Linked DNA regions of Ensifer sp. PDNC004. The protein of the gene in region 1 interacts with the protein of each later gene in a pairwise test. Links are inferred from orthologs where the notes say so. Each region holds a gene or a part of one and is shown in the gene's direction. Other genes may lie near its edges.

Evidence for each region.
Region 2: the proteins of dnaQ (region 1) and dnaE interact in binary tests that used the Escherichia coli proteins (3 or more experiments, as listed by UniProt). The link is inferred for Ensifer sp. PDNC004 from one-to-one orthologs.
Region 3: the proteins of dnaQ (region 1) and JVX98_RS21555 interact in binary tests that used the Escherichia coli proteins (3 or more experiments, as listed by UniProt). The link is inferred for Ensifer sp. PDNC004 from one-to-one orthologs.

What each region holds. Positions count from the first base shown.
Region 1 is NZ_CP070353.1:2,920,379-2,924,257, reverse strand. What follows is about bases 353-3,351. They hold dnaQ (DNA polymerase III subunit epsilon), read left to right. Parts: upstream 353-1,499; coding sequence 1,500-2,204; downstream 2,205-3,351. Other genes in these bases: JVX98_RS22495 (FxsA family protein), read right to left, coding at 2,945-3,351; secB (protein-export chaperone SecB), read right to left, coding at 2,267-2,764; coaE (dephospho-CoA kinase), read left to right, coding at 905-1,507; JVX98_RS22515 (shikimate dehydrogenase), read left to right, coding at 353-905. In the rest of the region: JVX98_RS22520 (Maf-like protein), read left to right, coding at 1-55; more of JVX98_RS22515, read left to right, coding at 48-352; more of JVX98_RS22495, read right to left, coding at 3,352-3,442; JVX98_RS22490 (Tim44/TimA family putative adaptor protein), read left to right, coding at 3,573-3,879. UniProt on the Escherichia coli protein: DNA polymerase III is a complex, multichain enzyme responsible for most of the replicative synthesis in bacteria. The epsilon subunit contain the editing function and is a proofreading 3'-5' exonuclease.
Region 2 is NZ_CP070353.1:1,472,169-1,477,136, reverse strand. What follows is about bases 636-4,723. They hold dnaE (DNA polymerase III subunit alpha), read left to right. Parts: upstream 636-1,025; coding sequence 1,026-4,523; downstream 4,524-4,723. Other genes in these bases: JVX98_RS15440 (L,D-transpeptidase family protein), read right to left, coding at 4,633-4,723. In the rest of the region: JVX98_RS15450 (hypothetical protein), read right to left, coding at 32-607; more of JVX98_RS15440, read right to left, coding at 4,724-4,968. UniProt on the Escherichia coli protein: DNA polymerase III is a complex, multichain enzyme responsible for most of the replicative synthesis in bacteria. This DNA polymerase also exhibits 3' to 5' exonuclease activity. The alpha chain is the DNA polymerase catalytic subunit.
Region 3 is NZ_CP070353.1:2,724,499-2,728,251, reverse strand. What follows is about bases 636-3,508. They hold JVX98_RS21555 (DNA polymerase III subunit gamma/tau), read left to right. Parts: upstream 636-1,074; coding sequence 1,075-2,943; downstream 2,944-3,508. Other genes in these bases: recR (recombination mediator RecR), read left to right, coding at 3,450-3,508; JVX98_RS21550 (YbaB/EbfC family nucleoid-associated protein), read left to right, coding at 2,983-3,306; JVX98_RS21565 (HIT family protein), read right to left, coding at 636-867. Also shown: nudC (NAD(+) diphosphatase), read right to left, coding at 1-412; more of JVX98_RS21565, read right to left, coding at 415-635; more of recR, read left to right, coding at 3,509-3,753. UniProt on the Escherichia coli protein: Part of the beta sliding clamp loading complex, which hydrolyzes ATP to load the beta clamp onto primed DNA to form the DNA replication pre-initiation complex.

The sequences.
Region 1 (3,879 bases):
TCCGATGCTGCCGCTGCTTTCCAAACTTCGCGAACTGGGAACGATCGATGCGTGATTCACGTGAAACATTTGTTAACCACGCCTTCGTCACCGGCTACCCGATCAAGCATTCCCGGTCGCCGTTGATCCATGGTTATTGGCTGAAAAAGCTCGGTCTGCCCGGCAGCTACCGCGCCCATGAGGTCAAGCCCGAAGACTTCGCCGCCTTCGTGGCCAGCCTCAAGGATGGGACATCCGGTTTCAGCGGCGGCAATGTCACCATTCCCCATAAGGAAGTGGCCTGTCGGCTGGCGGATCAGCCGGATGAGCTGAGCCAGGAACTCGGCGCTGCCAACACGCTGTGGGTTCAGGACGGAAAGGTGCATGCCACCAACACCGACGGCCGCGGCTTCGTTGCCAACCTCGACGAGCGGGCGGCCGGTTGGGACAAAACGTCGACGGCGGTCATCCTCGGCGCCGGCGGCGCCAGCCGGGCGATCATCCAGGCTGTTCGCGACCGTGGCATCAAGACGATCCATGTCGTCAACCGCACCGTCGAACGGGCGCAGGAACTTGCCGACCGGTTCGGCCCGGCGGTCGAAGCCCACCCGATGGGCGCACTCAAGGACGCAATGACCGGCGCAGGCCTGTTCATCAACACCACCTCACTCGGCATGGACGGCAGCGAAGCACCGGCAATCGATTTCGGTCTCATGTCTTCGAGCGCCATCGTCACGGATATCGTCTATGTTCCCTTGAAGACGCCGATGCTGGCGCAGGCAGAGGCGCAAGGCCTTGCGACCGTCGACGGTCTGGGCATGCTTCTGCATCAGGCGGTGCCCGGCTTCGAACTCTGGTTCGGCTGTCGGCCGACGGTGGACGCCGCACTTCGACAACTGATTATCGACGACATGGACAGGCACTGATGATTATCCTCGGGCTCACCGGATCGATCGCCATGGGCAAGTCGACGACTGCCCAGATGTTTCGCGACTTCGGGGTGCCGGTGAACGATGCCGACGAGGTCGTGCATCAGCTCTATAGCGGCGAGGCGGTTGCACCCGTGGAAGCGGCCTTTCCCGGAAGCACGAGAGATGGAAAGGTCGATCGCGCCGAACTTTCGCGCCAGCTCGTTCAGGCGCCGGAACGGCTGCGCGAACTTGAGGCGATCGTCCATCCGCTGGTGCGCGGCAAGGAGCAGGAGTTCCTTGCGGAAAACCGCGCCGCCAATGCGCCCTTTGTGGTCCTCGACATTCCTCTTCTGTTTGAAACGGGCGCGGAAAAGCGGGTCGATCACGTCGTCGTCGTGACCTGTTCGGCCGAGCTGCAACGCCAAAGGGCGCTGAAGCGCCCAGGGATGACCGAGGAAAAACTTGCGATGATCCTTGCGCGGCAGGTGCCGGACAGCGAAAAGCGTAAACGCGCCGACTACATCATCGATACCAGCGACAGTTTCGACGTCACCCGGGCCCAGGTGAAGGCCGTCGTCGACCAACTCGCAGCCAGCAACGGAGACGCGGATGCGTGAGATCATCTTCGATACGGAAACGACAGGCCTCGACAATCGCGAGGACCGGGTGATCGAAATCGGCGGTGTCGAGCTCGAGAACCAGTTCCCGACCGGCCGCACGCTGCACATCTTCGTCAATCCCGGCAGCCGCAAGGTTCACCCGGATGCACTCGCCATCCACGGGATCACCGACGAGTTCCTGAAGGACAAGCCGCCCTTTGCCGATGTGGTCGAGGAGATCCTCGCGTTCTTTGGCGATGCCCGCTGGGTCGCGCACAACGCCACCTTCGACATAGGCTTCATCAACGCGGAGTTTGCGCGCCTGGGCATGCCGCCGATCGCCATCGAGCGGGTGACCGACACGCTCGCGCTCGCCCGCCGCAAACATCCGATGGGGCCGAACTCGCTCGACGCGCTTTGCCGTCGTTACGGCATCGACAATTCGCACCGCGCCAAGCACGGCGCGCTTCTCGACTCCGAGCTGCTGGCGGAAGTCTATATCGAGATGATCGGCGGCCGTCAGGCGGCCCTCGGTCTCGTGTCCAGCAAATCGAGCGATCAGGCGATCGAACTCGACGACGCGCCGATCCTTATCGGCCAGCGGCCGCGCCCTTTGCCGAACCGGCTCTCGGAGGCTGACCTGGCCGCCCATGCGGCGTTGATCGCAAAGATCGGTTCCAAGGCGATCTGGACAAAATACGAACCTCAGGAATGAGGCAGGTACGAAAAAGCCCGGCACATTTGCCGGGCTTTTCGTTTCAGCAATCTGAAATTCGATCAGTTTGCGGTTTCGTTCGAAACCTGGGCGCGAACCTTTTCTTCGGCCATGCGCTGGGCAAACATCTGCGCGAAGTCGATCGGGTCAATCATCAGCGGCGGGAAGCCGCCGTTGCGGGTTGCGTCGGCAACGATCTGACGGGCGAACGGGAACAGCAGGCGCGGGCACTCGATGAAGAGCAGCGGCAGCATGTGCTCCTGCGGGAACCCGGCAACGCGGAAGACGCCGCCATAGGCGAGTTCGACGTTGAACAGAACGCGGTCGCCGTCCTTGGCTTCTGCGTTCAGCGAGAGCACGACGTCGAAATCGTTCTCTGCGAGCGGGTTTGCATTGACGTTGACGTTGATATTGATCGCCGGCGCCTTGTCACGGGCCTGCAGCGAACGCGGCGCGCCCGGGTTTTCGAAGGAAAGGTCCTTGATATACTGGGCGAGGATGTTCAGCGTCGGGCTCTGCTGCGCGCTGCCGTTGCCGTTGGATGCGGTATCAGTCGTCATAAGGGTTCCTCGACAAAAATAGGTGAGGCCATCTAGCATTTCGGCCTAGGGCTTACAACCCTGCGGGCCCGGCGCTTTCCAGCGGAAGCGCGGCTTTCCGCTCCAAGCGGAGAGCTGAAAGAATGCTCCGGAATATGGGCGATAGCGTGCCGTTCCTGCATTCTGCCGGCATGGCCTTGGCTAGGGCCGGCGGCGATCGCCGACCGGCGGCGGGTCCTCGTCGTCCGTCCGCGAAAATTCGCCGTCTTCCAGATCGATGACCCGCGGCGAGGGGCCCCGTTCGCGCGGCCGTGTCCAACCGGCACCGGAAGCAGTGGTCACGATCGTCATTCGCTTGCGCAGGAAACCGGCAACCGCATTGCGCACGAAAGGCAAAAACAGCAGGAGGCCGATCACGTCGCTGACGAAGCCCGGTACCACCAGCAGGATCGCCGCGACGAACAACAATGCGCCGCCAAGCACCTCCCGGCCCGGGTCGCTGCCGTTGCGCGCGGCGTCCTGCATCCGACGAATGACGGTAAATCCCTGGACTCTCAGCAGGATAACGCCGACAAATGCACTGGCAAGAACCAGAAGCAACGTCATCAGGAGGCCGATCTCTCGGCCGACGACAACGAAACCGGCGATCTCGGCCAGCGGAAGCCCGAGGATGGCAAGGGGGATAAGAAATGAACGCATCGATGCTGCCCGAAAATGTAACCTGGTGTCACATCCCCGTCTAAGGGTGCGACATCGCCATTTGAATGATCTATTCTTGCGGACTATATGGAATAGCCACGAGAAATTCTAACAGCGGTTCCGGGTGGAAATGGGCTCTTTTGACTTCATCACGTTTTTTTTCCTGATCGCCGCGGTGGTCATTTTCCTGCAACTGCGCAGCGTCTTGGGCCGACGGACCGGGAGCGAGCGGCCGCCGTTCGATCCGTATTCGCCACGCGACATGAGTCAGGGGCCGGATAACGGCGACAAGGGCAAGGTCGTGCAATTGCCGCGCCGCGAGAATGCGGACGAAGAAGCGAACCGCTACGAAGCGATCGACGCCTTCGCCAAGACCGGAACGACGCTGAACACCCAGCTGCGGGCGTTGAGCGATGCGGATCAGGGTTTCGATCCCA
Region 2 (4,968 bases), 1.4 Mb from region 1 along the record:
TGTAAAGAACAAATAGGGAACATTCACCCAATTATTGCAGGCCGCAAGCCTTCTGCCCGCGATCGTCGGTCCAGTCCTTGAGGAGGACGAGCTCGCCCTTGGTTTCGACTGGCTTGTCGTTGGATTTGCCCTTGCCAGTCAGCACATTGAGGTCGCATTGCGCGGTGTTGTCGGGATCGAGCGTATCGTAGGACGAGTAGGTGTAGCCCGCCACGACGAAGTCGAAGTTGCGATAGGCGACCGTCAGCTTCTGTTCCCAGCGGTCACGCCCGATGGCATCGTTGTGACTGGTGATGAGCAGTGAGCCGCTGGGCAGCGCTTCGATCGAGGGCGCTTGGCCGACGAGTTCGAACTGACCCCAGACCTTGTTCGGAATGGCCGATTTCAATGCCAGCGCGCCGTTGTCGCCGGTGAGGTAGAGAAGGACGCCGTTGTCCTCGTCGCTGCCTTCGGCCGGTCGCACGATCAGCGCGAGATCGGAAGAACCGTCCTTGTCCCAGTCGCCGGTCGCCGCAGAGACGATACGGGCGGGGTCGATTGCGTCGGCCGCCGAGGCAACGGCAGGAAATAGCAGTAGCAGCGAGGGGAGAATCAGGCGTGCAAGCATGTCGGAGCGCTCCGCGTGGTTGTTCCCCTTGATATGCGGGCGCGGCACTTTCCTCAAGCGGCTTACCCGCCGGTTAACCTGCATTCACGCGCCGTATTAACCATCGTGAACAGAACGCCTGTGTATTGCTTGACGCGTGAACAAAAATGGAACAAAGTAAAAACATAACGGAAAAGGAGCCATGTTATGACTGATTTTGTTCGTGACCTCGCCGCCTTCGCGTCGATGAGCCTGTTCATCGCAAGCATCTCTTTCATCGCGCTCGGCCTCTGAAGGCGGGCGTCGATATTTTCTCTCAAGCACCTCCGCAAAGCGCCTCATCCCCATTGAATAAGGGGGACGACATGCCAGGGGAATCTGGACATGGCGGGTGATAAACGGGATATCCTTCCGAGTGGACAGGAATCAGGGTGCGACAATGGCAGACGACAGCAAGGCAGCATCGAGTGAGGCGCTCGGCACGGATCCGCAATTCGTGCATCTGCGCGTCCACTCTGCCTTCTCCTTGCTCGAAGGCGCCCTGCCGCTGAAGAAGGTCATCGGCAAGGCGGTCGCCGACAACCAGCCGGCGATCGGGATCGCCGACACCAACAATCTTTTCGCAGCGCTGGAATTCTCGCAGAAGGCAGCCGGTGACGGGCTGCAGCCGATCACCGGCTGCCAGCTGTCGATTGACATGGAAGACGAGACCGAGGGGGATCGACGCGGCCATGGGCACCAGCTTGCCAAGCTGCCGTCGATCGTGCTCATCGCGGCGACCGATGACGGCTATACGCGCCTCGTCGATCTCGTCAGCCGCGCCTATCTCAGCGGCGAGGGCAGCCAGGCGACGCGCATCACCCGCTCCTGGCTTGCCGAGTGCGGCACCGAGGGGCTGATTGCGCTGACCGGCGCATCCGGTGGTCCGGTGGATGTCGCCATGAAGACGAGCTCGACGGCGCTCGCCGAAGCGCGCCTCGAAGCCCTGCATGACCTCTTCGGCGATCGGCTCTATATCGAGCTGCAGCGGCATGGTGGCTACGACCGGCGGCACGAAAGCCGGATGATCGAGTTTGCCTACAAGTTCGACATTCCGCTTGTCGCCACCAACGAGGCCTTCTTCCCGTCGCCTTCCGACTACGAGGCGCATGACGCCCTGATGGCGGTCGCGCACAATGCCATGGTTTCGGACGACAGCCGCTTCCGCCTGACGCCGGACCATTATCTCAAGAGCCGCAAGGAAATGGCGGCGCTGTTTGCCGACCTGCCCGAGGCGCTGGAAAACACGCTCGAGATCGCCCGGCGCTGCTCCTTCATGCTGAAGACCCGTGGGCCGATCCTGCCGCGCTTTACCGGCGCGACGGCGGATCCGGAGGAGGCCGAGCGCGCCGAGTCGGACGAACTGCGTCGCCAGGCGGAGGAGGGCCTCGAAGATCGCCTCGCGAGGCTCGGCATGGCGCCCGGCTACACCCAAGAGGAATACCGCGAGCGCCTGGCCTTCGAACTCAGCGTCATCGAGCGCATGAAGTTCCCCGGTTACTTCCTGATCGTTGCCGACTTCATCAAATGGGCCAAGCAGCACGACATCCCCGTCGGGCCGGGCCGCGGCTCGGGCGCCGGCTCGCTCGTCGCCTATGCGCTGACGATCACCGACGTCGATCCGATGCGCTTCTCGCTGCTGTTCGAACGCTTCCTCAATCCCGAGCGCGTCTCGATGCCCGACTTCGACATCGACTTCTGCCAGGACCGGCGCGAAGAGGTGATCCGCTACGTGCAGCGCAAGTACGGTCGCGAACAGGTGGCGCAGATCATCACCTTCGGTTCGCTGCAGGCGCGTGCCGCCTTGCGCGACGTCGGCCGCGTGCTGGAAATGCCCTATGGCCAGGTCGACAAGATCTGCAAGCTGGTGCCCAACAACCCGGCCAACCCGACGCCGCTTTCCAAGGCGATAGAGGAAGAGCCGCGCCTGCAGGAAGAGGCCGAGAAGGAGCCGGTGGTCGCCCGCCTGCTCGATATCGCCCAGAAGATCGAGGGCCTCTACCGCCACGCCTCGACCCACGCCGCCGGCATCGTGATCGGCGACCGGCCGCTGTCGCAGCTCGTGCCGATGTATCGCGATCCGCGTTCCGACATGCCGGTCACCCAGTTCAACATGAAGTGGGTCGAGCAGGCCGGTCTCGTCAAGTTCGACTTCCTCGGCCTGAAGACACTGACCGTCCTGAAGGTCGCCGTCGATTTCGTGAAGCAGCGCGGCATCGAGGTCGATCTGGCGAGCATCCCGCTCGACGATCCGAAGACCTACGAGATGCTGTCGCGCGGCGAAACGGTCGGCGTGTTCCAGGTGGAAAGTGCCGGCATGCGCAAGGCGCTGATCGGCATGCGGCCCGACTGCATCGAGGACATCATCGCGCTGGTGGCGCTCTATCGCCCGGGCCCGATGGAGAACATCCCGGTCTATAACGCCCGCAAGCATGGTGAGGAGGAGGTCGAGTCGATCCATCCGAAGATCGACCACCTGCTCAAGGAAACCCAGGGCGTTATCGTTTACCAGGAGCAGGTGATGCAGATCGCCCAGGTGCTCTCTGGCTATTCGCTCGGCGAGGCCGACCTTCTGCGCCGCGCCATGGGTAAGAAGATCAAGGAGGAGATGGACAAGCAGCGCGCCCGTTTCGTCGACGGCGCCGTCAAGAACGAGGTGTCGAAGCCGCAGGCCGACCTGATCTTCGACCTGCTCGCCAAGTTCGCCAACTACGGCTTCAACAAGTCGCACGCGGCAGCCTACGCGATCGTGTCCTATCAGACCGCCTATATGAAGGCGCACTATCCGGTGGAGTTCCTGGCGGCGTCGATGACGCTCGACATGTCCAACACCGAAAAGGTCAACGACTTCCGCCAGGATGCCAAGCGCCTGGGCATCGAGGTGATCGCGCCGTCGGTGCAGACCTCGTTCCGGCATTTCCAGACGGGCGAGAGCCGCATCTACTACTCGCTTGCAGCGATCAAGGGCGTCGGCGAATCGGCCGTCGAGCACATCGTCGAGGTTCGCGGCGACAAGGCCTTTGCAAGCCTCGAAGACTTCTGCCTGCGGATCGACCCCAAGCTTCTCAACCGCCGGGTCTTCGAAAGCCTGATTGCCGCTGGCGCCTTCGATTGCTTCGGCTATGACCGGGCGGAACTGGTCGGCGGGCTTGATCGCATTCTCGGATTTGCCCAGCGTGCCCAGGAAAACAAGACGAGCGGGCAGAGCGATATGTTCGGCGCAGGTGCCGCCACCGGGCCGGAGCGCATTGCGCTTCCGACCTACACGCCGTGGCTCGCCTCGGAAAAGCTGCACCGCGAGTTCCAGGTGCTTGGCTTCTATCTCTCAGCCCATCCGCTCGACACCTACAATGCGCTGCTCGCCAAGATGCGCGTACAAACCTTCGGCGATTTCGCAGGCTCGGTGAAGAAGGGGGCGACGGCCGGAAGGCTCGCCGGAACCGTGACCTCGAAGCAGGAGCGCAAGACACGCACGGGCAACAAGATGGGCATCATTGCCTTCTCGGATTCCTCCGGCCAGTTCGAAGCGGTTCTGTTCTCCGAGATGCTGCACCAGTATCGAGACCTGCTCGAGCCCGGCAAATCGCTGGTCATGACGGTGGCTGCCGAAGAGCGGCCGGAAGGCATAGGCCTGCGCATCCAGACGCTGCGTTCGCTCGAAGAAGAATCGCTGCAACTGCAGAAGGCGCTGCGCGTCTATGTGCGCGATTCCGGCCCGTTGAAATCGATCGCTTCGCACCTCAACACCAGGGGCGATGGTCTCGTCTCCTTCGTCGTCATCAAGGACAACGGCCAGCGCGAGATCGAGGTGGAGCTGAGCGAGAAGTTCCGGATTTCACCGGAGATCGCTGCAGCACTGCGCTCGGCGCCGGGCGTCATCGACGTCGAACTGGTGTAATCCGAGAGGGGTTCCGCTCGATCGCAGTGGAGCGGCGTCTGAGCAGGTTTGGAACCTCGCGACCGGCGGCCGGACGCTGGTCGGGTGTCGTTTGCCGGTCTGGAGCGGATCAGTCGCCCGGACGTGTCCGGGTGATGGTGATGAAATCGGTGCCCTGACCGGTCTCCAGTCCGCTTTCCATATCGGCGATCGACAGCGATGAGCCTTCGGCGAGCAACGCTTCCACGCGCTTGCGCACATCGTCGGAAATCGTCATGCGCGCGAGCGTGCGCTGGATTCCATTATAGGCGAAGGGATCGGCCTCCATGGAGATGCCGAGGCGCTTCCTCGTCGAGGCGGGCAGGTGGTTCTCAAGCGAGACGCCGAACCATTTGCCTTCGGCACCTTGCTCCTCATTGTGGCGGAACTGGAGGAAATGGGTTCCGAGTGCCTCTTCCGGCTTGTC
Region 3 (3,753 bases), 200 kb from region 1 along the record:
CTTGCGCGAACTGGCCGAGCAGTTCCTCCGGCAGCATCTGCTGGCGATAGAGGGTGCGGCCATCGGCGATCTTGAAGGGCTCGGTGATCGTCTCTTCGGTGAGACCCGTCGGCACGGCCAGCCGTGGCTCGCCGTTCGCGAGGTAGCCGAGCAGGATCGTCTCGTCGAGAACGGGCTCGAGGCCTTCGAGCTCATAAGGCGCAAACAGCGGGTCGATGATCTTTTCGTCATGCTTGACGATGAGCTTCGCTCCGGAGAAGGCGAGGAAGTGCGCACCGGGGTGCTTCAGCGCCACTTCGACGCAATCGTCGGCCCGGTGTTCCGACTGGCGATCCAGATGATTCTCCGAGAAGGCGACGAGGGTGCTTGGCTCTGGATGCGGGCTGCGAAGGTCAAAGATCGATTTCGTCATGTTCAGAGGTTTTCCAGAATGCGGGCTGCAAAGGCCTGATGTTCTTTCTCGTCCCACGGCTCCGCCCTGCCGAAGCCCCAGACCGGCCCCGGCCAGTTCGGGTCGCCGTCGCTGCGGGCGATGATATGCACATGAAGCTGCCGGACGATGTTGCCCAACGCGCCAATATTGATCTTCTCGGCGCCGGTGACCTTCTTCAGCGCTGTTGCCGCCATGGTCGTCTCGAAGGTCAGCATCGTCTGGTCGAGCGGGGTGAGGTCGAAGATCTCGGAGATGCCTTCACGCTGCGGAATGAGCACGAGCCAGGGCCAGCGGCGGTCGTTCATCAGCCGCATCTGGCAAAGCCCGATCGAGGCGATCGGAATGCCGTCGCGTTCGAGCCGCTCGTCGAGGGTGAAGGTCGTCAACGGGTTCTCCTTGGCTATTGAGAATGGCGGATTCGCTTTGTTTTGCATATCGATATCAGTTTTTTGATGGCTTGGCTTGCATTTGCTTTCGATATTGCCGATATGGAAGCCGGGAGGTTGGTGGTGGACGAGCCACTCGCCAACCGGGTCAGGTCCGGAAGGAAGCAGCCCCAACGAGCTCCGGCACGGGTCATCGTGCCAGCCTCCCACCTTTTCCGTCCTGTCGGGACAAGAGTTCGAACAGCGGCAGGGTCGATGAGCGACGATACGTCCATTTCATCCGTTGAGAAACCAGCCGCCTACCGTGTTCTGGCGCGCAAATATCGCCCCAAGGATTTCTCCGACCTGATGGTCGGACAGGAACCGATGGTGCGCACGCTCACCAACGCGTTCGAAACCGGTCGCATCGCCCAGGCCTATATGCTGACCGGCGTGCGCGGGGTCGGCAAGACCACCACCGCCCGCATCCTCGCTCGCGCGCTGAACTATAAGACGCCGGATATCGACCGGCCGACGATCGACCTGCGCGTTCCCGGCGAACATTGCCAGGCGATCATGGATGGACGTCATGTCGACGTCATCGAAATGGACGCCGCTTCGCACACCGGCATCGACGATATCCGCGAGATCATCGAGCAGGTCCGCTACCGCCCGGTTTCGGCGCGCTACAAAGTCTACATCATCGACGAAGTGCACATGCTCTCGACCCAGGCTTTCAACGGCCTGCTGAAGACGCTCGAAGAGCCGCCGGAGCACGTGAAGTTCATCTTCGCCACCACCGAAATCCGCAAAGTGCCGATCACGGTTCTGTCGCGCTGCCAGCGCTTCGACCTGCGCCGCATCAGCGCATCGGATCTCGTCGGCCTGTTTTCGACGATCCTCGGCAAGGAAGGCGTCCCCTTCGATCCGGAGGCGCTCGCCATGGTCGCCCGCGCCGCCGAAGGCTCTGCCCGAGACGGCCTGTCACTGCTCGACCAGGCGATCGCCCACGGCGGCGGTGCCGTCGAGGTGGAGACCGTACGCTCGATGCTCGGCCTTGCCGACCGCGCCCGCATCGTCGATCTGTTCGAACACGTCGTCAAAGGCGATGTCGCCGCGGCCCTCGAGGAATTCACGGCTCAGTATGAGGCCGGCGCCAACCCGACGGTCGTCTTGACCGACCTTGCCGATTTCACCCATCTCGTCACCCGAATGAAATACGTGCCCGAGGCGGTCAACGACCAGTCCTTGAGCGAGATCGAGCGCACCCGCGGTGCTGCTTTCGCCGAAAGCGTCGCGGTCACCGCGCTGTCGCGCATCTGGCAGATGCTGCTCAAGGGTATTCCGGAAGCCGAAAGCTCGTCGCGCCCGGCGGGTGCCGCCGAAATGGTGCTGATCCGCCTGGCGCATGCGGCGCATCTGCCGGCGCCGGAAGAGGCTGCGCGGCGCTTGCTGGAGCTTTCCGGCAATGAAGGCGGCGGCGCTCGTCCTGGACCTTCGGGTGGAAGCGGCGGCGGCGCTCAGGCCCAGGCTTCCGTGTCCGTGTCGGCCCAGGCATCGCAGCCGATGCCGGTGCAACGCCCGACGAGCAATGGCGCGACCATGCTGCGCGCCGTGCCGGACGTAGCACCCCAGGCGGTTGCCGTCGGCCGCATCGAAGAACGCCCGATGGCGGCGCCTGCGGCCAAGCCGCAGCCGTCGGTGCCGGTCAATTCGATCGCCGACATCGCCGATCTCTGCGCCAAGAACCGCGACATCAAGCTGAAGACGCTCGTGCGCGGTTTCCTGCGGCTCGTGCGGATCGAGCCCGGTCGTCTCGACGTCAACGTCTCGGACGACGCGCCTAAGACCCTGCTTGGCGAAGTTGCGGTCAAGCTCAAGGAATGGACCGGTATCCACTGGATCGTCAGCTACAGCCGCGAGGCCGGCGAGCCGACACTGATCGAGGCGGAACAGCGGGCGCAGGAGCAGCGCGTCAACGACGCACGCCAGGATCCCGATGTCGCCGCCATTCTCGCCCGGTTCCCGGGCGCCAAGATCACCGACGTGCGCATTCGCGCCGTTGAAGAAGAGGTCGAGAGCCAGGCTCCGGCCACAGCCGAATCCGCCGACGGCGATATCGTCCCTGGCGACGACATCGAATAATCCCGTCTGCGAGCAGAAACAGAAGAACAGGAGACGACGATGCGCGACATCATGGGGATGATGGGCAAGGTCAAGGAAATGCAGGCCAAGATGGAGAAGATGCAGGCGGAAATCGCCGCACTCGAAGTCGACGGCACCTCCGGCGGTGGCCTCGTCATGGTTCGCCTCGACGGCAAGGGCACCCTCAAGAGCCTGAAGATCGATCCCTCGCTGTTCAAGGAAGACGACGTCGAGATCCTCGAAGACCTGATCGTCGCCGCCCACAAGGACGCCAAGGACAAGGCCGAGGCCGTGCAGGCGGAAAAGACCCGCGAGCTGACCGCCGGCCTGCCGATCCCGCCCGGCATGAAGCTGCCGTTCTGATCGCTTCCAGGCGTTAAGTTCAGGAAGCGGGCGGTCTTGCCGACCGCTTCCTTTGCATGCCGACGATGAGAGCCGCCGGATGCCGCGTTGACGGCGTTTCGAAGGCGATTCCGTTTCGGGCCGATATGGGCTAAAAGCGCCGCATGGCAAAACGAGTCACCGGCCCCGAAATCGAAAAACTCATCCAGCTCCTGGCGAAAGTCCCGGGGCTTGGGCCACGCTCCGCACGGCGTGCCGCCCTCCATCTCGTCAAGAAGAAGGACCAGTTGCTGGGTCCGCTCGCCGACGCGATGGGCGAAGCGCACCGCAAGGTCCGCATCTGCTCTTGCTGCGGCAATGTCGATACGATCGATCCCTGCACCGTCTGTTCCGACGAGCGTCGCGACCACTCCGTGCTCATCGTTGTCGAGGACGTCTCCGACCTCTGGGCGCTGGAGCGCGCCGGCG